3 regions of the Priestia sp. TSO9 genome follow, and region 3 is predicted to be linked to each of the others. Evidence: riboswitches for the same ligand, from Rfam matches in the RefSeq annotation. Region 3 holds a riboswitch; each other region holds the start of a gene.

Region 1 (8,117 bases), on a different contig from region 3:
ACCTAGCGCCAAAACTGGCAGCTCGCTTAGACAAAGGACTTATTTCCGATGTGACGGATGTAGAAGTTGGAGGGGATCAAGTAGTCTTCACCCGCCCAATTTATTCTGGTAAAGCATTTGAAAAGAAAATCATGACCGATGCTTTTACGTTTGTCACGATTCGTCCAAATAATATTTCACCGCTTGCAAAAGAAGAGGGACGTACAGGCGATGTAGAGGATTTAAATGTTGAAATCAAAAACCTGCGTACAGTTGTAAAAGAAGTTGTACGGAAAGCAACGCAAGGGGTTGATTTATCCGAAGCAAAAGTCGTGATTGCAGGTGGTCGAGGTGTAAAAAGCACGGAAGGTTTTGGACCTCTCCAAGAACTAGCGGACGTGTTAAATGGAGCTGTTGGGGCATCTCGCGGAGCGTGCGATGCAGATTACTGCGACTATTCTCTTCAGATCGGTCAGACGGGCAAAGTAGTCACACCAGATTTATACATTGCCTGCGGAATCTCAGGAGCCATTCAGCATTTGGCCGGCATGTCAAATTCAAAAATTATTGTTGCCATTAACAAAGATCCTGAAGCGAATATTTTTAAAGTAGCTGATTACGGAATCGTTGGAGATTTATTTGAAGTGGTGCCTCTACTAACGGAAGAATTTAAAAAGCTGAAAGTACAGTCTGCGTAAGAGGCTGGGACAAAAGGATTTTAGACGAAGTGAAAAACGAACCATTGATCAAGATGTTTGATTAGTGGTTCGTTTTTTTGTTGGGGTAAACTTTATGTGTGTGGGTCTTTCTAGCAGTTGATTTCTGTGCCAGACTCCCGGGGAAAGCGAAGTCTTGCATAGAAATCAACTGCGGTGGCACAAGCGGTTCAGCCTTTGTATACTATTTGTTCACCTTTAGATGGAATTCATTTCGTTATGTCTCAACCTCACGGAAAACGAAATTTTCTACGTATGTTTTTATGTGAATTGTACAAACTAGAGCGGAGAATAAACAGTATAAATGTAAGCAAAAAGTTAGCAAACCTTATTTGAAGGTGATATACTGTGAGTAGAATTTGGATATTGCATATATTTAGGAGGAATTAAAATGGCTATTGCACATGCTACAGATAAAAACTTTACAGATGAAATTAAATCAGGCCTAGTGCTTGTTGACTTTTGGGCACCATGGTGCGGACCTTGTAAAATGATTGCTCCAGTTCTTGAAGAAATTGATGGCGAACTTAACGATAAAGTTAAAATCGTGAAAGTAGACGTTGATGAAAACCAAGAAACAGCTGGAAAATTTGGTGTTATGAGTATCCCAACTTTAGTATTATTTAAAGATGGAGAGAAAGTTGACCAAGTAGTTGGTTTCCAACCAAAAGAAGCATTAACAGAATTAATTAATAAACACGCGTAAGTCAAAACCTAGCTCAGGCTAGGTTTTTTCTTTTTCTCCACTTTTTCTCTTTTTGGAATACTTTTATTTAGCGAATATGCGTTCGTTTGTTTTATACTAGATGTAAGGAACACCGTCATAAATCCGGCTTATGTGCATGTATTGTAAAGCAGGAAAGAATGTAGGTTACGCTTCATAAGCGAATGTATAGATGGACAGAGTAAGAGAAGAGGAAGGAGAAAAGTATGAATGATTATTTAAAAGAAAAGCTGGCTATTTTACCGGATCAGCCCGGCTGCTACTTGATGAAAGATAAATATGGAACGGTCATTTACGTAGGAAAAGCAAAAGTATTAAAAAATCGAGTGCGCTCCTACTTTACCGGATCTCATGACGGAAAGACGCTTCGACTTGTAAACGACATTGTCGACTTTGAATATATCGTCACATCTTCTAATTTAGAAGCGCTTATTTTAGAAATGAATTTAATTAAAAAGCATGATCCAAAATACAATATTATGCTTAAAGATGATAAGGGCTATCCCTTTATTAAGATTACAGCTGAAAAACAGCCCCGCCTTGTTATTACAAGAAAAATAAAAAAAGATAAAGGGAAATACTTCGGTCCTTATCCTAACGTCCAAGCTGCAAATGAAACCAAGCGGCTTCTTGATCGCATTTATCCACTAAGAAAGTGCTCTACCATGCCAGACAGACCTTGTTTGTATTACCATATCGGGCAATGTCTAGCTCCTTGCGTAAAAGAAGTAAAAGAAGAGCAAAACAAACAAATTATTGAAAATATCACGCGGTTTTTAAATGGTGGATATGAGCATGTCAAAACAGAGTTAACTGAAAAAATGTTAAAAGCTTCAGAAGAACTTGACTTTGAACGGGCTAAAGAATATCGAGATCAAATTGCTCATATTGAAGCGACAATGGAAAAGCAAAAAGTAACGTTTAATGATTTTGTTAATCGAGATGTGTTTGGCTATTCTTATGATAAAGGCTGGATGTGTGTTCAAGTTTTCTTTATTCGCCAAGGGAAATTAATTGAGCGAGAAGTTTCTATGTTTCCTTTTTATAAAGAGCCAGAAGAAGATTTCTTAACTTTTATCGGTCAGTTTTATGCCAAAAATATTAAGCCAAAAGAAGTGCTGGTTCCAGCAACGATTGATGCAGAGTTAGCTGAGAAATTAGTAGAAGTAGAGGTTCAGCATCCAAAGCGAGGCAAAAAGAAAGAATTAGTAGAACTTGCGTGTAAAAATGCAAAAATTGCGCTCGGTGAAAAATTCTATTTAATTGAACGAGATGAAGAGCGCACGGTCGGCGCAGTTGAACGGTTAGGAGAAGAGCTTGGAATTGCAGCGCCTTACCGGATTGAAGCATTTGATAACTCAAATATTCAAGGGACAGATCCCGTTTCTGCGATGATTGTTTTTGTTGATGGGAAACCGGAAAAGAAAGAATATCGCAAATATAAAATTAAGACCGTAAAGGGACCAGATGATTACAGTTCCATGAGAGAAGTCGTTCGCAGACGGTATTCCAGAGCGTTAAAAGAAGGTCTTCCGCTTCCAGATTTAATTGTTGTAGATGGAGGCAAAGGGCATTTAGCTGCAGTACAGGACGTTCTCGAAAATGAATTGGGACTTTTAGTGCCTACAGCAGGTCTTGTCAAAGATGATAAGCACAGAACCTCCAACCTGATGATTGGTGAGCCTCCTCAAATCATACCGCTTGAACGCAATAGTCAAGAATTTTATTTGCTTCAGCGAATTCAAGATGAAGTTCACCGCTTTGCGATTACCTTCCACCGTCAAGTGCGCTCTAAGTCCGCTTTTCAGTCTGTTCTGGACGACATTCCGGGAGTGGGAGAAAAGCGTAAAAAAGCTTTGTTAAAGTATTTTGGTTCGGTGAAAAAATTGAAAGAAGCAACGGTTGATGATATTCGAAATTCAGGTGTTCCTCAAAACATCGCTGAAAAAATTTATGAAACATTGCAAAAATAGTCTTGAAATAATAGAAAATATTTGATAAGCTATTAACTAATTTCATACGACACTTCATCAAATGAAGTGAAGATAGAGGTGCAAATTTAATCAGTACGTATCAGGAAGGGTATGAGCTCTTATGAATGATGCGGAAAGGGAAATTTGCCGAAGTGAACATTACCTCATAGTAATGATTGCTGGTTCTGCGTTGAATAAACGTAGGATTGTCAAGATGTAGATTCTTGGAGAGCTATCTCACGGCAGTGGACGGTTATGTTTTATAATTTTCGTTCGTTAAGCAATGAGAGCTCATCTCATTGCTTTTTTTATTGTCTGAGTAAAAAAATTTAGCTTCTCATCATCCTGCATATGCAAATTTATTGAAAAGGAATGAACAAAATTATGGCATTAATCGTTCAAAAATTTGGTGGAACATCTGTTGGTTCTGTTGAACGTATCCAACATGTAGCAAACCGTGTTATTCAAGAAGCAGAGCGCGGTAACCAAGTAGTTGTTGTTGTATCGGCAATGGGCAAAACTACAGATGCACTGGTGAAATTAGCAAGTGATATTACGGACAGTCCAAGCAAACGCGAAATGGATATGCTTCTTACAACTGGAGAACAAGTAACGATTTCCCTGTTAACAATGGCTCTTCAATATAAAGGGTATGAAGCAACTTCGCTAACAGGTTGGCAAGCTGGTATCCAGACGGAAGCAGTTCACAGCAATGCACGAATCCAGCACATTGACACGACTCGTATTCAAAGCCAATTAGATAGAGGTCGAATCGTAGTAGTAGCTGGATTCCAAGGCTGTTCAGAAGATGGAAGCATTACAACATTAGGTCGAGGCGGCTCTGACACGACGGCAGTAGCTCTTGCCGCAGCATTAAAAGCTGCAAAATGTGATATTTATACAGACGTAACAGGAGTGTTTACGACAGATCCGCGCTATGTAGAAGATGCTCGTAAGCTTCACTCTATTTCATATGACGAAATGTTAGAATTAGCTAATTTGGGAGCAGGGGTGCTGCATCCGCGCGCCGTTGAGTTTGCAAAAAATTATCAGGTACCGCTAGAAGTGCGTTCAAGCTTAGAAAACGAGAATGGAACGATTGTTGAGGAGGAAGTTTCAATGGAACAAAACTTAGTCGTAAGAGGAATTGCGTTTGAAGATAATATTTCACGAGTGACAATTGAAGGGTTAAACAAAGAGTTGCAAACTCTTTCTACTATTTTTACAGCATTAGCAAAAGAACAGTTAAATGTGGACATTATTATTCAAAACGTAACGGCTAATAATCGTCTTTCTATCTCATTTTCTATTAAAACTGTAGACGTAGATGCCGCTCTTGCCGTCTTAAAAGAGTATAAATCTACTTTAGGATATACGCGTATTGAACATGAAAGCAGTCTGGCTAAAGTATCAATTGTCGGCTCTGGCATGATTTCTAATCCAGGCGTTGCAGCCGAAATGTTTGAAGTGCTGGCAGGAGAGAAAATTGAAGTGAAGATGGTCAGCACGTCTGAAATTAAAGTATCTACAGTTGTACCGCACGCTGATATGGTAAAAGCTGTTGAGACGCTTCACGTAGCATTTGAATTAGAAGAGCAGCAAGCAGTGCACGTATAAAGAAGAGAAAAAGACGTGGTATTTCCACGTCTTTTATATATACATATTTCCTATTTTTTATAACGCTCCGCACGCGTTTCGGTAGGTAAGATATCTTTTCGGTCCCACTGCACGGAAATCAGCACTTTTCCGTTCTTTTCTTTATGTGTTAAGTAGGCTTCTGTTAGGCAGTTGTTTTGACGCTGAATCTGTTCAGCTACAAATCCTGACTCAAGATGAAACGAACAAGTTTCCTGCTGAAATCTTTTGCTGACCACCTCACCTGATAACTCAAGCTCTAGTGAATATTTATCTTTTTTTGCAAGCGTCAGTGTTCCCCAGGAAGCTGCTTTAAAAAAAGCGACGATTTCATCCATTGTATTTAACGGGTATTTCCGCGCAAGGTGTTTTCCTGCCCAGTATGAAATGGTATTTGTTTCGTCTCCAAGAAGCTCTGGAATTAACACGTCACGCAAAAGGCTGTATCCGAAATATGAAACGTGATCAAGAGTTCTCTCTGTTTCAGCTGTGACATTAGGTTCTGATGTTTCCATCGTCTCTTCAAGTTCTTGCTGTGATTCTGTTTGTAAATTGCTCATGCTTTCCCCTCTTTCTTTACTACTATTATATACAAATCTAAAAAACCTCTCACGCATTTTTTTAATAAAATGTAAGAGGATCTTTATTATGGTAAAAAGAGTTAGATGTAAAGATAAAAAATCCATAATATACCTTTTAAAAGGGTACTTTTACCTGTGTAAATGTTTTGTGAACTTGTTTACAATAAAAGTATAAAGTAAACGCTTACTTAGTTGTGGCAAGCAATATTATAATAGAAAGAAAAAATCTGTAACATCAGTATAGTAAGCGGTAACAAATATAAAATTTTATAAATTTATATTTTATAGAAGATTTAAACATCTTGCCTTGACGCTCTTAATCGATGGGAGTAAAATTAACCTGTCACATACTTTATTAGGAAATGCAAAGGTTTTCATTTCCTGTATTCACGATTAATCTATTTGTCTAGTGGGAGTAAGAAAGTTCTTCACAAACTATGTTCATTTAACTAAGGGGGGTCTACGCAGATGGCGGCAAACAGAGAGTTTCAATATCGGAGAATCCATTCATTACTTGGGGTAATACCAATCGGGATTTTCTTAACACAGCATTTAGTTGTGAATCATTTCGCGACAAAGGGAGAAGAATCATTTAATCAAGCAGCTCACTTCATGGAGAGCTTACCTTTCCGCTATGCTCTAGAAATTTTCATTATTTTCTTACCAATCGTTTTTCACGCAATATACGGTCTTTACATCGCATTCACTGCTAAAACAAACGTTAACAACTATGGATTTTTCCGTAACTGGATGTTTATCCTTCAGCGTGTTTCAGGTGTAATCACACTTATCTTCATCACATGGCACGTATGGGAAACCAGAATACAAGCTGCGCTTGGAAAAGAAGTAGATTTTCAAATGATGGAACGAATTTTAAGCAACCCGGCAATGCTTGCATTCTACATAGTTGGTGTTGTATCTACGATCTTCCACTTTGCAAACGGTCTATGGTCATTTGGAGTTAGCTGGGGGTTAACTGTAACACCACGTTCTCAAAGAATTTCAACTTATGTGACATTAGCAATCTTCTTAGCACTTACATTTGTAGGTGTTCGTACATTATTCGCATTTGCATAAAATTAAGGTTTTGAAGGAGTGGGGTTCCGATGAGTAACGGAAAAATCATCGTAGTCGGTGGCGGTTTAGCTGGCTTGATGGCAACAATAAAAATTGCTGAGTCTGGCAAGCAAGTAGATTTATTTTCACTAGTTCCGGTAAAAAGATCTCACTCAGTTTGCGCGCAAGGTGGAATCAACGGAGCCGTAAATACGAAAGGTGAAGGGGATTCACCATGGGAACACTTTGATGACACAGTGTACGGCGGAGACTTTTTAGCCAACCAGCCACCTGTAAAAGCAATGTGTGAAGCAGCTCCTGGTATTATTCACTTACTTGACCGCATGGGTGTTATGTTTAACCGTACTCCTGAGGGTTTGTTAGACTTCAGACGATTTGGCGGGACGCAGCATCACCGTACGGCTTTTGCTGGGGCAACAACGGGTCAACAATTATTGTATGCATTAGATGAGCAGGTTCGTCGCTATGAAGTTGCCGGACTTGTGACAAAGTACGAAGGATGGGAATTCTTAGGTGCTGTTCTTGATGATGAGCGCAGCTGTCGCGGAATTTCTGCACAGAATTTAAAATCAATGGAAATTAAAACGTTCCCAGCTGACGCGGTTATTATGGCTACAGGTGGACCTGGAATTGTTTTTGGAAAATCGACGAACTCAGTTATTAATACCGGTTCAGCGGCATCTATCGTGTATCAGCAAGGTGCATACTATTCAAACGGAGAGTTTATTCAAATTCATCCAACTGCTATCCCAGGAGATGATAAGCTTCGTCTTATGAGTGAATCTGCTCGTGGAGAAGGCGGACGCGTTTGGACATATAAAGACGGTAAACCTTGGTATTTCTTAGAGGAAAAATATCCTGCATACGGTAACTTAGTACCTCGTGATATTGCAACTCGTGAAATTTTTGACGTCTGCGTAGCGCAGAAGTTAGGAATTAACGGAGAGAACATGGTTTATCTGGACCTTTCACATAAAGATCCAAAAGAGCTAGACATTAAACTTGGAGGTATCATCGAAATCTATGAAAAATTCATGGGCGATGATCCGCGCAAGGTGCCAATGAAAATTTTCCCAGCCGTACACTATTCAATGGGCGGTTTATGGGTGGATTACGATCAAATGACAAATATTCCTGGCTTATTCGCAGCTGGTGAGTGTGATTATTCACAGCACGGAGCGAACCGTTTAGGAGCAAACTCATTATTATCAGCTATTTATGGTGGGATGGTTGCTGGTCCTAAAGCGGTTGAATACATCAATGGTTTAGAAAAGAGCGCAGATGCTATTTCTTCAAGCGTATATGATCGTCATGTGAAAGAAGAAGAAGAGAAATGGAACAATATCATGAATCTTCAAGGTACAGAAAATGCATATGTTCTTCATAAAGAGCTAGGGGAATGGATGACTGACAACGTGACAGTCGTACGATA
Region 2 (8,117 bases), 200 kb from region 3:
TGCTTTTTTACTAAGCGACTTTATCGGTGGTGATAATTTTGTTAATCCAGTCTTTTCCTTCTGTAAACCTTGTAACAAGCATCGCTGTTACTGTATTTCCCGTACTGTTTAAAAGCGTAGCAGGGGCGTCAATAATTGTGGAAATGACCGCAATAATGGGCAGAACTTCTGGCGAAAATCCATAAATTGTAATGATTAACATTTCGCCAATCATACCGCCTCCAGGGATTGCTCCCATTACGGCTCCAACTAAAAAGGCTACGCCTAAAATGCTCAAAATACTCGTAGCAGACGTCATATCTTTGCCAAACAAACTGAATAAGAAAACAATCTTTAGAATACCACCGATCACAGAACCATCTTTATGCGTGTTTGCTCCTAATGGAATCACCGTTTCAGCGATATCCAGCGGCACACCCATTTTCTTTGTTGCATCTAAATTGACCGGAATAGATGCAGCAGAAGAACAGGTAGCAATAGCGGTGATAGAAGGAGCAGCTGCATTTTTCCAAAACAGCTTAATTCCTGCTTTACCGCCAGCAATCCATGCATATAGCGTAAAGAAACCGAAATAGTAAACGATTGCAATTAATAAATAAAGAATAAATGCTCTAGCGTACCCTTGTAAGATCTTTGGTCCAAGTTCTCCTACTACAGTAGCAAAATAGCATCCTAAACCAATGGGGGCATAGTACATCACAATTTTAACAACCTTCATCGATACTTCTTGACCCGAAGTCAGAAATTTCGCCATAGGCTGTCCTTTTTCACCGGCCATTGTGGTAGCAATACCGAAGATAACGGCAAAGACAATTAATTGTAAAATATGCTCTTTCGAAAATAACTGAACAAAATCAGGTACAGTAAATGTGCTAACAAGCTGATTTAAAAGCGTCATTTTTTCAGCTGTATTTTCACTGTCACCCATCAATTCTTTAATGGCAGAAGTATCTACATTATGTAGCGGATTGTAAAGTGATGCGCCTAAAAAGCCTAAAACGGCTGAAACAGCAGCAGTGGCGACAAACACAACGGCAATTCCTAGCATAATTTTACCAAGACGTTTCATTTCGTTCATGTTTGCAATCGCCGAAGCCACACTAAAAAAGACAAGGGGAACGATAATCATGAACATCAAATTAAGAAACAAATCACCAAAGGGCTTCACGACTGCCACATCGGGTCCAATAGCATATCCTGCTATCCCGCCAATTAAAATAGCGAGAAGCAGAATAAGCGATGATCTGTACGTTTTAAATACACTTAAAACCATAGTTAGATTTCCTCCAAACAACAATAGCTTCTTTACTACGCAAGAACAGCTATTATTTGCTCATTGCATACGTAGTAACGACTGGCTTTACATCTTTACGCACCAAATCTTCGTATGTTTCTCGCTCTACAGCAAGACGAGCTTCTCCATTTTTCACAAATACAACAGCAGGGCGCGGAATACGGTTGTAATTGCTAGCCATTGAATAGTTGTAGGCACCTGTAGAGGACACTGCTAATAAATCTCCTTGATTAACGCGCGGCAAGTCAATATCCCAAATAAGCATATCTCCTGATTCACAGCATTTACCCGCAATTGATACTGTTTCATCTTTTTTATCCGTCACTCTATTAGCCAAGACAGCTTCATGTTTTGCATCGTAAAGAGCAGGACGGATATTATCAGTCATACCGCCGTCAATTCCTACGTATTTGCGTACACCTGGAATCTCCTTCGTTGATCCAATTGTATAAAGCGTTGTACCTGCTTCTCCTACGATGCTTCTTCCAGGCTCAATCCAGACTTCTGGAAGGGTATAATTCTGTTCAGTTAACGTGCGGCTTAGCTTTTCTGTCAGTGCATCTACATAATACTCAACTGGAAGAGGAGAGTCGCTTTCGGTATAACGAATACCAAAACCACCACCTACGTTTAAAACTTTTACTTCAAATTCCATTTTATCACGAATGCTGAATAAGAAATCAGTTAAAATATCAATGGCGCGAGAAAAACCATCTACTTCAAAAATTTGCGAACCAATATGACAATGAATGCCTAAAAGATCGTAGTAAGGCTTTTCTAACGCAAAACTTACCGCTTTCATGGCTTGGTCATTGGAAAGACCAAATCCAAATTTTGAGTCTTCCTGTCCGGTCATAATATACTCATGTGTATGGGCTTCAATCCCTGGAGTAACACGCAGAAGAATAGATGCTTTCTGTTTGCGCTCAGCTGCTAAGGCATGCAAAACTTCAAGTTCGGTAAAGTTATCAACAACAAAACAGCCAATATTCGCATCAAGAGCCATTTCTATTTCTTCAATTGTTTTATTATTTCCGTGAAAATGAATGCGTTCAGCTGGATATCCAGCTTCAAGCGCTGTAAATAATTCGCCTCCTGAGACCACATCTAGTGACATATCAAGCTTCGTTAAAAGGCTAGCCATTTCCATACAAAGAAAGGCTTTCCCTGCATAGGCGATTTGATATGAAAATCCGCTTCTTCGAAAGGCTGAATGGAAGGCCTTGCATTTCGTCTCAATTAATTCTTGATCGTAGATGTATAGGGGAGTGCCGTATTGTTTTTTCAGTTCGACCGTATCGCACTGCCCAATTTCTAAATGATTGCTGCTGTTAATTTTACTCGTTCCATGTAAGTACATAATCCGTATCCCTCCATTTAAATCATTCAACTATAACTTTGAACTTTGATGGTCAGTAGAAAAACACAAAAAAGACCCGTGAAGTGATGTTCACGCGTCTTGGTTTCATAATAATAAAATATTATTACATTCTAGGCATCAACATCTCTTCAATAGCTCTCCACAAACCAAATGGTTTGTGACAGCTCAGCATTTATTCAATACTGAACCAGTATATGAACACAATGGATGTTTATATACTTCGGCACGAAATCCCTTTTACTTATCTTCACAGACTCCATTAGTCTCCAATAAGTGACTCTTGATTTCATGCACCTCTATTCTCAGAGAGGAAAATTATATTTAAATGTAATTTCTATTATATTTCCTTTTCCTCCGTCTAGTCAATGAAAAGTTAAGGCATAGGAATATCAAAAAGAATAAATAAGAAAGCTATGAAGCTGCCAGATAGAACCCAAGCGGCCAGTGCTGTCTTCTGATGGATGACTAAAAGTGAGAACGTGACAATATTGAAGAGAAAAGAACACAGCAGAGACCATCCATAATGATGAGTAATACTGTGATTAACATAAGCAATGAACTCAATCACAGTAAATAAAAGCGCCCACAAAAGAATCCACCACAGCCGGCCGCTTACATGCAGCGGCAGCCTTCCTAAAAAAACCGGTATAACAAACGGATAAATGATTAAGGTTATTCCAAGGGAAACCATTAGGTGATCGGGTAGAAAAAGGTGATCAATACCAACAGGGTGAAATACCCATACGCGGTGATGAAACAGCAGTACTTCATAAAGCAAATTCCCCGTGACCCAAAACAGCAAAGTAGGATAGTATTCTTGATACCTTCGCCACTTGCCAAATAGTAAACCAAGAATGATAAAAAATAATACAAATGAAGATTGCATACGCTCTCCTTAAAATAATGGTTATTTCTTTTTATTTACATATTATAGTGGTTTTATTCTTTCATTTTTTTATTCAGAAACTATAATAAAAAAGCGGTAAGCGCAGTGTTAAATATGGGTGATCACTATTTGTGGTTTGCTTCATCTCACCATAATTCCCGTAAAAGAACTTATTGCGCTTTTGTTTACAATGAAAGGAACTATATGTCAAAGTCAGCAAGACTCAAAAATAAGCTCAAGATAGCTTCGCCTAGTATGTGACTTCTTTTTTTGCTATGCTAAAGTTGCGTACATATAGCATGAGAATATTAGAAGAAAGAAAAGGGTGTTTTGGTATGAAAACATACATCGTAGTTGGAGCTGGGATACTTGGAGCTTCTACAGCATATCATTTAGCAAAAGCAGGAGCAGATGTGACATTGGTAGATCGCAAGGATGCTGGTCAAGCTACTGATGCAGCAGCAGGAATTGTTTGTCCATGGCTTTCGCAGCGTCGTAATAAAGCATGGTACCGCTTAGCAAAAGGCGGCGCCAAGTACTATCAAACATTAATTCAGCAATTAGAAGAAGATGGAGAAACGGATACGGGATATAAGCAAGTGGGAGCAATTAGCTTACATACTGATGAACAAAAGCTTAAAAAAATGGAAGAACGAGCATATAAACGTCGGGAAGAAGCTCCCGAAATAGGCGAGATTACACGTTTATCCGCCAAAGAAACACAGGCTTTGTTTCCGGTTCTTTCGGAAGAATACAGTTCAGTTCATATTAGTGGAGCCGCTCGCGTTAACGGAAGAGCTCTTCGAAACGCACTTGTGAATGCAGCGAAGAAAAACGGTGCAAAAATAATAGAAGGAAACGCAGAACTTCTTTATGAAAATAATCAAGTAACGGGCGTTGCCGTAAATGGGCAAACCCTTCTAGCAACTACAACAATCGTGACAGCAGGAGCGTGGGCAAATCAATTACTAGAGCCTCTTGGAGTGAAATTTTTAGCAAGCTTTCAAAAAGCGCAAATTGTCCACTTGCACCTTCCAGATTTAGATACAAAAAACTGGCCCGTTGTGATGCCTCCAAGCGACCAATATATTCTTTCGTTTGAACAAGGTCAAATTGTCATTGGAGCAACACATGAAAACGACACGGGTTATGACTTGCGAGTAACTGCTGGGGGGCTTCATGAGATTTTTTCAAAGGCCTTATCAATTGCACCCGGCTTAACAGAAAGCACAGTCTTAGAAACAAGGGTAGGGTTTCGACCATTTACTCCAGGCTTCTTGCCAGTCATTGGAGCTCTTCCGGCTTACGAAGGAATACTAGTAGCCAATGGTCTTGGAGCTTCAGGCTTAACGTCGGGTCCTTATCTTGGTTCAGAGCTTGCTAAATTAGCACTTGAAATGGAAATGGAAATTGATCTTAGCGACTATGATTTAAGAGGAACTATCGAGTCTTAAGTAAACAGAATGAATGAAAACAAATAGAGGTTCGCAAACTATAACTACTATATGATGAAAGGAAGTAGATTGTTTGCGAAAGATTATGATAAGTGCAGCAGCAGCTTTTTTACTTATGAGCGCGACGCCTGTATTAGCGGAAAACCATCCTCAGCCAGAAACAAAAGACGTGCAGCTGACATCTCAGCAAAAGCAGGAATTGTCCGTGCTGTACAAAGAAATACTAGCAAAAAAGAAAGAAATACTTTCAAAATATGTGGAGTATGGCGTGTTAAGCAAAACGAAGAGTCAAAATATTTCTTCACATATGGAAAATCGCTATCAGCATATGGAGAAAAATGGTTTTGTGCCGAAGCGACACTGTCATAAAATGCATCATTCAAAGTAATTCATATTCACATAAAAAAGCGCCTTTACAGGCGTTTTTTTATGTGAATGAATGGAAAATATCCGCTTCTTTATCTAGTAAATTCTAAAATCCTCATGTAAAATTAAGAGAATGAGAACGAGTAGGAAAGATGCTAGTGAGGGGTAGGTAAATATGAACGAAAATAAAAAAATAGTCCGATTACATGCAGAAAATCATTCAGATGAGGCGCTAGGAATCATATTTGCTTACAAACAAAAAGATGACTATCTTGTTTACAGTATGTATCAAGGTGAAAGCGTTCATGAGCAAAAAATCCCTCTGGAAGAATGGGTCTCGTATGAGCATTTTTTCGAAGCACTAAATAAAAAGAAAAAGCTTATGTACGAGCTTCAAATAAATGATAAACGCTATGTAGTAAACTTAACCCCTTTATCTTACACAGAAAAGCCTGAAATCATGGGACATTGCGTGAATATAACTAGTTATCAGGAGAAAAAAGAACAGATTCAGCCTTTTATTTATCATAACGCAGATGCTGTTGCTGTCGTTGACTTAGAAGGTAAAACGCTTCAAGTGAACCCTGCGTTTGAGAATACATTTGGCTGGACGTTTGAAGAAATTTATCAAAAGCCTCTTCCGATTATACCTTCGTTTTTAAAGGAGCCAGTGTGGGAACTTCATAAGACCATTCAATCAGGTGAATCGAAAACGGAATTTGAGACGGTCAGACAGCATAAAGACGGTCATTTAATTAATGTAAGCGTCACACTATTCCGCGTTAAAAATATGAATGATTGGCCGCTATGCATTGCTTTTGTCTATCGAGATATAACATCACGCAAGCAGGCCGAAACGGCTTTAAAAGAAAGTGAAGAACGCTACCGAAGCTTGATTGAGTTATCGCCGGAAGCGATTATCGTTCATAGTGAAGGTAAAATTGATTACATCAACCCTGCAGGAGCTAAAGCGCTAGGATACAAAAGTCCTCAAGACGTATTAGGAGCTTGTGTTTATCAGTTTGTTCACCCTGATTACTATGATGTTGTAAAACAGCGAATTTATCGAATGAAAACAGAAAATAAATCTGTAGACCTACAGGAAGAAAAGTTTATTCATAAAGACGGTCATACGATTGATGCCGAAACCATTGCCTTTCCTATTCCCTATATGGGAAAGCAGGCCATTCAAGTTTTGTTTCGTGATATTACAGAACGTAAAAAAACTGAAAAATTGCTGCGTGAATCCGCTCAGCTTTCCTTAGTCGGACAGTTAGCGGCTGGTATTGCTCACGAAATTCGAAACCCTCTGACGGCGGTAAAAGGATTTATGCAGTTATTAAAAGAAACGAGCGGTCAGCCTTACTATGTAGAAATGATAAATCATGAGTTAGACAGAATTGAATTGATTACCGATGAGTTCTTGAGTCTTGCAAAGCCTCAAGCGAAAACCTACAGGGACAAACATGTCCAAGATATTTTAGAGAATACTTTAAAGCTAGCTGAGGTGCAGGGGATTACAGAGAAAATTCACGTAAAAAAAGAAATTGATCTTCATCTTCCTCTCGTATTATGCGAAGAAAATCAGTTGAAACAGGTGTTTAGTAATATATTTAAAAATGCAGTCGAATCTATGCCAAGTGGAGGAACCGTAACGATTCAACTAAAAAGGTTTAATCAGGAGAACCTTGTTGTCCGGTTTAGCGACGAGGGGCCAGGCATCACGCAGGAAAGAATGCAGCATTTAGGAAAACCTTTTTATAGTACCAAAGAGAAAGGAACGGGGCTTGGACTGATGGTGTGCTATAAGATCATTCGAGAACATAGAGGAGAAATTAACTTTGTAAGTGAACTTGGAAAAGGAACTACCGTAGACATTCTTTTGCCTTTTAAAAAGTAGATTCTACTTTTATAAGCATGAAACCTTTTCTAAAGGGGAATACATGTTAGTGAACGAATAATGAGGTTAAAATAAGGAGGGAATAAGATGGAACGCATTGAAACGGGAGAGATTTTTACAATTTTAGATGAAAATGATCAAGAGCAAGATATTGAAGTGCTTGGAAAAATGACGATTGAAGGGCATGATTATATTGCCGTTGCGTTTGTGGAAGAAGTTTTAATTGAAACAGAAGAAGAAATTGATGTTTTCTTTTTGAAAATTGAAGATGATGGTGAATGGTCTTCAATTGAAGATGACGAGGAGTTTGAAAAGGTATCAGCCGTATTTGAGGAAATGACATCCGCGTAAACACGAGAAGGAGAGGATAAAACCTCTCTTTTTTTATTTTAAATAATATAATATTTAGAATTTTTCTAAAAATATCTTGCTGAATTATTTCCCTTCATTTATGATGAATATGTAACATACCAACCGGTTAGTAAGTAAATGAAAGCGAGGGACTACCGTGTATTTTTCTTACTCTGACAAAGTAGTGAAGCTGCAAAAAGAATTGACCTCTTTTATGGAAGAGCATATTTACCCAAATGAACGGCTATACGAACAACAGCTGAATGAACAGCCGTCTAGGTGGTCAGCTGTTCCTCCGATCATGGAAGAGTTAAAAGAAAAAGCAAAGCAAGCTGGATTATGGAACTTATTTTTGCCAGAAAGCGAATACGGAGCAGGTCTAACAAATGTCGAATATGCCCCCCTTTGCGAAATTATGGGCCGTTCTATTATTGGACCAGAAGCTTTTAACTGCGGAGCTCCTGACACCGGCAATATGGAAGTAC
Region 3 (8,117 bases):
GTGGATCTCGATTTGACTTTGGTATCATAGTAAGCACCTTCCTTAAATCAAATTCATAAAAATAGTTGGATCTCCAGCTCTTGATGTAAAGCGCCCGTTGGCCACAATACGCTGTTCTTCAAGCCACTTTTGAAATAACGGCGTTGGGGTGCGGCCTAACACATTACGCACCGTTGCGATGTCATGATAACTAAGAGACTGATAGTTTAGCATGCAGTCATCAGCCATGGGCACTCCTATGACAAAGTTCACTCCAGCTGTTCCCAGAAGCATACTTAAATTATCCATATCATTTTGATCAGCATCCATGTGGTTGGTGTAACATACGTCTACTCCCATAGGCAGGCCGTGCATCTTGCCCATAAAATGATCTTCTAACCCAGCTCGTAGAACTTGTTTGCTGTTATATAAATATTCAGGTCCAATAAATCCAACAACCGTATTAACTAAGAAAGGCTTATAGTGACGAGCTAAGCCGTAGCATCTAGCTTCGAGCGTTACTTGATCAATATTATAGTGAGCTTCTGATGACAGTTCAGAACCTTGTCCTGTTTCAAAATACCAGCGGTTCGGACCTTTTGCCGTCCCTTTTTCATGAATTAACGCTGTCGCTTCATCAAGCATAGACAGTGAAATTCCAAATGAATCATTACCGGCTTCTGTGCCTGCCAAACTTTGAAAAATCAAGTCAGCAGATGCTCCTTTTTCAATTGCTCTCATCTGACTCGTCACATGTGACAACACACAGTTTTGAGTCGGGATTGCCCATTCATTGATTATATTTTTTGTTTCATTCAAAAGCGCGTAGATATTATCCGTTGTGTCAATAACAGGGTTAATTCCGATAACCGCATCTCCAATTCCATAGCTTAACGCTTCGTATAGAGATGCTCTCATTCCCTTTAAGTTATCTGAAGGATGATTAGGCTGGGCTCGAGAAGCCAATACTCCTTTTTGGCCGATAGTCGTTTGACAAGTAGTTTGCACTTCTATCTTGTCAGCTCCTTGAATTAAATCTAAATTGGACATAATTTTAGTAGCCGCCGCAATCATTTCGCTGCTTAATCCTTTGCTAAGTGCAAGAAGGTCTTCTCCGCTATGCTGATCGGATAAAATGTATTCTCTTAAATCCCCTACTGTCCAATTTTTAATAATGTCGTAAACAGATGAATCAATCTGACTTTCGATTAATGCCGAGACGTTGTCTTCATCTGCGCTGAGCAGCGGGTAGTTTCTGATATCAGCAAGTGTGATATCAGCTAGAACTTGCTTTGCTGCCATTCGTTCTTTCATTGACTCAGCGCTAACTCCTGCGAGTTGATCTCCAGAACGCTCTTCGTTTGCTTTGGCCATGATTTCTTTTAAGCTATAAAATGAAAATGTTTCTCCTAACAATCGTGTAGTTTTAAACATCGTTTCCTCCTTCTATATTTAGTAGATTATGATGAAAAAGCGAGCGTTTTAACGGAAACGAAGATCGCTTCTCCAGCTACTGGTAACCCTAGATCAATGTAATCTCCGTGTGTAAAATCAATTTGATCTAAACAAATAATTTCTAACTCTTTCCTCTGTTTAGCTAATGCTTGTCCTAAAGCTTTTGCAATATCTTGCTCGCATAGAACAACGAGGCACTTAGCTCCTTTAAAACAAGCAATAAATTCAGCGCTTATTACTTTTGCTAATTCTTGAAGCATCTTATAGCTGCAGTAAGGAAAATGAGATAAAGCAATAGCAGCGGGGGGATCTTCTGCGCTGAAAATAGTTGAAGCCTGCATACATGCCGCTCGAGCTCTTTCTTGAAACATCAGCGGATTCCATTTCTCTTCTTGCTGAACAGGTATCTCTACAATCGGGATATTTTTTAACGGCAGCCGCTTAGACCCAATGTATACAGTTGATCCGCTAACTTCTGTATTTTGCATACCAGCCCCAATTACAGTAGCGCGCGTTGTCTCAGCGGCTTGAGAAACTTGGATGGATTGAAAATGATATGCTAGAAGCGGACCAACGTCTCCATGTATGGCCACTTCTTTCACTGTTTTTGGCTTTTGCTTCTCCATCATTGCTCCTACTCCTCCTGAAACCATGATCATTTCGGGGATAGAAAATCTTGTATGAGGAGAAACGAGAAGCGAGGAATTTTGATTCAGCGCATTTACATAATTCACGGTTTCTTCAGCTAGTAATTGACAGATAGACGAGAGCTTTTCAAATGTTGCTTTTTCACCTTCTCGCAGTGTTAAAGAATTATTTTTCAAAAATTCAGTTAAATGAGACGAAACGTAGGTGACAAAACCGTCTGAATTCAGACGAATTAATCTTCCCCCCACATGCAGTGTAAACGTTTCTATAACTTTTCCATTTTGACATAAAGCGATGTTAGCAGTTCCTCCTCCTACATCAATATTGGCAATTACTGCATTTGTTTCAGCAGAATGTTCGATTGCTCCTGATCCTTTTGCTGCTAATATTCCTTCCAGGTCAGCGCCAGCTGTTGCAACAACAAAATCCCCAGCATGTTCGGCTAGATAGTGAACGATACTTTCTGCATTTTGCTTTCTGGCCGTTTCTCCTGTGATGATAACAGCACCTGCTTCCACTTGATCTAAGGAGATTCCTGCATTCTTATACTCTTGTTCTAGTAGTACCGTTAATCTTTGAACATCGATTTCAACATCGTTTAGCATAGGGGTGGTATAGATAGAACTTGCATAGGTTACGCGACGATCAATAATTTGACAGCCTGGCAGCGTAAACTGATTTTGTTGATTTGCTATTAACAGCTTGCTTACAATCAGTTTCGTTGTGCTTGTTCCAATATCTAAACCTATGCTCGTGATCCATTTCTGTAGCATGCTATCAATCCCTTATCTCGTTTGAATATGGTGATTATCATAAAACAGTTTTTTGAATATTTCACTAACTATGTTATCAAACCTGACACACTTTTGTGTAAACAAAGGTGACAAATGACAAAAAAGACTAAATCTTGGTAGATTTAGTCTTTTTGCTTATGATGAGTGTGATTTAGTTATAATCATTCTTGATGCCGATGGAATTAATAGTGAAAGAATGATTAAGCAGGCTATTAGTGATCCTACCATTGAAATCCCGTTCATTGAAAAAGAATACCATAGAGCGGACATGCCCTTTGGCGCATATGATCCCCAGAAAATAATACCCGCAATAAAGTGCCAGAAATACCGTGCGAAGCTGCCGATAATAAGGGATAAAACAATCAAAACAAAAGCTTTTGATCTGTTATTGTTAGCTAAATTTGTTTTAATAGATTGCGAAAAAATACCTCCAAAACCTATAAAAGCAAAAGCCACAATATATTCAATAAACGTTTGCAGCGCTGTTAAAATATAAGCCGTTCCTGTTGCCAACTGTAAAAGCCCCCATAATAGACCAGATAGAGCCCCGCCTTTTACTCCCCAGCGAAAGCACATAATAAAAATGGGCACCATGGAGAACGAAATACTCACAGCCGTTGCAATCTTAATGGAAGGCAAAAGATCAAGTAGAAGTGCTAATGCTGCAAAAATAGCTATTTCAATTTTAGCCTGTAAAGGTAATGCTTTATTCACGTTTCTCACTCCTGTTTTTGAATCATTCATATCAAACGGTTTACACAGGAGTAAGCAAATATATGCTACTATTCCCACATTCCTACGCTAGCGTTAACTAACAGGTTCGAAGGGTCTGAACAATTTGTTCACTCTCAGCACGGCGGCTCCCCCTGTGGTACGTTCGGATATTTATGTAGTATTATGACAACATTCATTATATCATATGTAACAAAATAGATTCGAGAGATTTCAAAGATGTTTCTATTTTCTGAATCTATTTTTTATAATGACAATCGTTTTAGTATTTGGTATACTTCTTTTATGTCAAATGAATATAAAAAACCCTCATCCTAATCGATGAGGTAGAGGTCGCAGTTTTTAATAGTAAAGCAACGGAAATGCAGAGAACATTGAGGATGTTGCTTGAAAGGAAAAATTGCCGAAGTTTAGATCACTTCTCGGTTGATTTAAGCTGGGGCTGTCTCCGAACAGGAACAGAACTGTCACATCATGCGAGTGATGTGAAGAGCTATCTTCACGGAAGGTTGACGCGGTTTTCAGATTTAAAAGCGCGCACATATACTGCGGGCTTTTTTTATGTTATCCCGTCTCTTTCCGTACATTCGAAAGGAGTATTTATCTATGCAAGAGCAGCAAGAATTAAAACGTGGGTTGAAATCTCGCCACTTAACGATGATTTCATTAGGAGGAGCCATCGGAACCGGCTTATTCCTAGCAAGTGGTGGAGCAATTCACACAGCAGGACCTGGGGGAGCGCTTTTAGCTTACGCTATCATTGGTGTCATGGTTTACTTTTTGATGACCAGCCTAGCGGAGCTCGCAGCTTATATGCCTGAAGCCGGTTCGTTTAGTACGTATGCGTCTCGGTTTGTAGATCCATCCTTTGGTTTCGCTCTCGGCTGGAACTATTGGTATAACTGGGCTATTACGATTGCAGCTGAATTATCTGCTGGAGCCCTTATTATGAAATTTTGGTTCCCAAACTCTTCTTCTATTTTATGGAGTGCCCTGTTTTTATTAATTATGTTTGGGCTTAACTACCTTTCTGTAAAAGGATTTGGTGAATCTGAATTTTGGTTTTCGTTAATTAAAGTAGTAACGGTTATCATCTTTTTAGTTATTGGTATTATGATGATTTTTGGTATCTTTAACAATGAAGCACCAGGTTTTAAAAACTTCACGCTTGGTGATGGACCCATTCACGGTGGATTCTTTACTGTCTTAGGTATTTTTATGGCTGCTGGTTTTTCATTCCAAGGAACAGAGTTGCTTGGAGTCGCAGCTGGAGAAAGTGAAGATCCGGAAAAAACGGTTCCTCGTGCAGTTAAACAAGTCTTCTGGCGCATCTTGTTATTTTATATTTTAGCTATTTTTGTTATCGGGATGCTTATTCCATACACAGCGGATTCATTAGCAAGTGATGATGTGCGGGTAAGTCCATTTACTTTAATATTCGAACGAGCAGGTCTGGCGTTTGCAGCATCAGCTATCAATGCCGTTATTTTAACAGCCGTTTTATCTGCTGGTAACTCAGGTATGTATGCTTCTACGCGTATGCTGTGGAACTTAGCGAAAGATGGAAAAGCACCGAGGTTCTTAGCAAAAGTAAATAAACGAGGCGTTCCGGTTAATGCTTTAATCGCAACGGCACTTGTCGGTACACTTGCATTTGGTGCTTCATTTTTTGGAGACGGTGCGGTATACACGTGGTTACTTAACGCTTCTGGTATGTCTGGTTTTATTGCTTGGTTAGGAATTGCCATCAGCCACTATCGTTTTAGAAGAGCATTTGTTGCCCAAGGTCATGATTTGAGTGAACTTCCATATCATGCAAAACTTTTCCCGTTTGGTCCTATCTTTGCCTTTATTTTATGTGCTGTTGTCATTTTAGGTCAAAACTATTCGGCGTTTACGGGTGATTCGATTGACTGGTACGGTGTACTTGTTTCTTATATCGGACTTCCTTTATTCTTAATTGTTTGGTTAGGATACAAATGGACGAAAAAGTCAAAACTTATTCCGTTAAAAGAATGCCAAGTAACAGTAAAAAAATACGAATAAAAAAAGCTCTCTATTCTTTTGAATAGAGAGCTTTTTTATGTGACCTGATCAGCAAAATGAAGAGATATATAGGCGGGCTGATTTTTCATAACAAGCATATAACCTTTGAGGGGGCGACTACAGTAATCAGCAGCTTCTATATAATAAATATGCTGAATTAACCTGCTTAAATGGGTTACAAAAGATGGAAGTTGATGAGTTGGAATGCTTTGGATGTAGTCTATGATTTCTTGTTTAGTTTGAAGGCCCGAATGAGTACATTCTAACAGATGAAAAAGCGGATCTGCTGCTATAGTAGATAGTTCAGAGTTGTGTTTGATTCTATTCAGCTGGATATGCAGTTCTTTTTTGGACCATTTTTTTGGAATAGCTCTTAGATGCTGATATTGAACATGTGTATTCATGATAGCTAACACCTTTCGTATTAAAATAATAAAACGACTTATTATTTTAATAACCTTTACACATGAAACTAAAACGTTGCAATGTGTAAAGGTGTCATACATCTTATAAAATAAGCTGATAAAAAAGAACATCTTGCCACTGATCGAATTTCCAGCCTACTTCTTTAAATTCTCCGCAAAATGTAAAATTAAATTGCTCATGCATTTTGATACTGATATCATTCCCTTTTGTAATCCCTGAAATGACAACGTGATGGTTGAGTTCTTTAGCTAATTCCAAAATTCGCTTCATAAGCTTTTTTCCAATGCCATGTCCCTGCTGGTTTTTATCAATATAAATCGATAGCTCTACCGTTTGAATGTACGCCTCTTTATCTCGATAAGAAGAAAGCGAAGCATAGCCCGCTACTACCCCATCTTTTTCTGCGACAATAAGCGGAAAAAGTTCATTGCTAATATGATTATTAAACCAGCTCCTTCTTTGCTCTACCGTTACAGGCGTTAAGTCAAAAGTAGCAGCACTTGTTTGAACAGACTGGTTATAAATTTCAACAAGCATAGGTAAATCTTCTTCTTTAGCATAACGAATGATCATATGTACAAACTCCTTATAGTATAGAATTATCTTTATTTTACTTCTTTTAATAAACATAATCTACATAAAAAACCGATGTGCGCATGCACATCAGTTGTGATTTTGAGCATATTGAAAGGTTTGAAGAACTTGAAGTGTCTCTTTTGTAGAAACGACCGTCGCAAACTCCTCATGCAAAGAAGACAGTGCGAATGTATGTACATCTTCTGCAGGAAGCCTTGTTTTTCCATCGTAGGACATACAATCAAAGCAAGCTGTTGCATCGTTTACAACGTACGTCCTGTACCCTAGATTTCCAGCCATGCGGGCAGTCGTAGAGACGCAGTGATTAGTAGTTAGTCCTATTAAGATAAGCGTATCATAGCCATTTGCTTTTAAATAACTGTCTAGCTCTGTTCCAATGAAGCAGCTGTTCACGTGTTTGCGAATTAAGTATTCGTCTTCTTGTGGACCAAACCCTTCTTTGAACTGAAACCCCTTTGAACTTGGGTGTAAAGGAGAATCTGGATTTTCTGATGCATGCTGTACGTGAATGACAGGATAATCTTGGCGCCTCCATGCTTGCAGTAGTGTCAGCATATGTTTTTCTGCATCTAGATTGTTTCTTTCCCCCCACTGTGGTGAATAAAATCCTTCTTGTACATCAATAAGCAGCAGCACTGGCCGGGAACGTAACATAAGCATCATCTTCTTTCATCTTTATTTTAAAATGGAAATAACGTATGTGCACCCATCAGATCCGGCTTTTGACGAATGAACCGTTTGTTTCGGTAAATGTATCCGATCTCCTGCCTGACATAGAACCGTATCATGTTCAACTGTAAAGTAAATAGATCCTTCAAGTATATGAAGAATTTCATCAGTTGGATGGGTATGAGATGGGTGCGTTTGAAAAGCAATATCGTGCTGTACTTCAACGTATCCAGTATACGCCGGAAGCAGTTCTTTAATTACTTCTTCAAACTTTCCGCCAACTCCTTTTTTAATAGAGGCTTTTTTTACGTCCATGCTGCTCACTCCTTTTTAATTTAAACGGACACTGTCCGGTAGTATAGTTGTTATCATCGCGCAAAAAATATTGCTTCCACTCTCGGTTTTCCTGCTGTCCATACCATCCTAATTCAGGATGAGCTGATACGTCATCATATGTTTCCAACCGATCACGGACGACCTTTTGTACGTGCTTCCCTATTTTTGAATCTCCTGTCATTCCTTCAAACACCCATCGAGGCTGAAATGTAATCATAAATCCTCTGCTCTTACGGCTTTTACGTAAAGAATGAGCAGGCGTATTACAGACGACAAAAGTAGGTTCTCCGTGAAAGCAAAATTCCCACAATGGATCTTTTGGATCTTTTGGAATGTCTTGCGGCCATTTCTTTTGATCAATTTGATGAAGAAACGTCAGCGTATCCCAAAACATCGTTTCGTACTCTTCCATTGAGCGTTCTTTATGTTCAGGCT

Evidence for each region. A riboswitch is a leader RNA that binds a small molecule or an ion and turns the genes downstream of it on or off. The one in region 3 is predicted to bind lysine.
Region 1: another riboswitch for lysine. It lies ahead of LJC66_RS23990 (aspartate kinase); the one in region 3 lies ahead of LJC66_RS12895 (amino acid permease).
Region 2: another riboswitch for lysine. It lies ahead of lysA (diaminopimelate decarboxylase); the one in region 3 lies ahead of LJC66_RS12895 (amino acid permease).

What each region holds. Positions count from the first base shown of each region.
Region 1 is NZ_JAJEKD010000015.1:1,694,619-1,702,735, reverse strand. It holds gene LJC66_RS24005 (electron transfer flavoprotein subunit alpha/FixB family protein) at 1-677, shown strand, start outside; gene trxA (thioredoxin) at 1,087-1,401, shown strand; gene uvrC (excinuclease ABC subunit UvrC) at 1,626-3,392, shown strand; lysine riboswitch at 3,458-3,635, shown strand; gene LJC66_RS23990 (aspartate kinase) at 3,777-5,009, shown strand; gene LJC66_RS23985 (YslB family protein) at 5,060-5,587, opposite strand; gene LJC66_RS23980 (succinate dehydrogenase cytochrome b558 subunit) at 6,077-6,685, shown strand; gene sdhA (succinate dehydrogenase flavoprotein subunit) at 6,715-8,117, shown strand, end outside.
Region 2 is NZ_JAJEKD010000013.1:725,784-733,900, forward strand. It holds gene LJC66_RS11875 (dicarboxylate/amino acid:cation symporter) at 11-1,273, opposite strand; gene lysA (diaminopimelate decarboxylase) at 1,326-2,654, opposite strand; lysine riboswitch at 2,800-2,982, opposite strand; gene LJC66_RS11885 (CBO0543 family protein) at 3,049-3,561, opposite strand; gene LJC66_RS11890 (NAD(P)/FAD-dependent oxidoreductase) at 3,897-5,015, shown strand; gene LJC66_RS11895 (YckD family protein) at 5,089-5,403, shown strand; gene LJC66_RS11900 (PAS domain-containing sensor histidine kinase) at 5,557-7,281, shown strand; gene LJC66_RS11905 (DUF1292 domain-containing protein) at 7,369-7,632, shown strand; gene LJC66_RS11910 (acyl-CoA dehydrogenase) at 7,790-8,117, shown strand, end outside.
Region 3 is NZ_JAJEKD010000013.1:923,704-931,820, forward strand. It holds gene eutC (ethanolamine ammonia-lyase subunit EutC) at 1-28, opposite strand, end outside; gene LJC66_RS12880 (ethanolamine ammonia-lyase subunit EutB) at 43-1,413, opposite strand; gene LJC66_RS12885 (ethanolamine ammonia-lyase reactivating factor EutA) at 1,440-2,855, opposite strand; gene thiT (energy-coupled thiamine transporter ThiT) at 3,012-3,620, opposite strand; TPP riboswitch at 3,653-3,753, opposite strand; lysine riboswitch at 3,928-4,112, shown strand; gene LJC66_RS12895 (amino acid permease) at 4,215-5,654, shown strand; gene LJC66_RS12900 (hypothetical protein) at 5,690-6,058, opposite strand; gene LJC66_RS12905 (GNAT family N-acetyltransferase) at 6,162-6,653, opposite strand; gene LJC66_RS12910 (cysteine hydrolase family protein) at 6,744-7,331, opposite strand; gene LJC66_RS12915 (cupin domain-containing protein) at 7,353-7,661, opposite strand; gene LJC66_RS12920 (YqcI/YcgG family protein) at 7,636-8,117, opposite strand, start outside.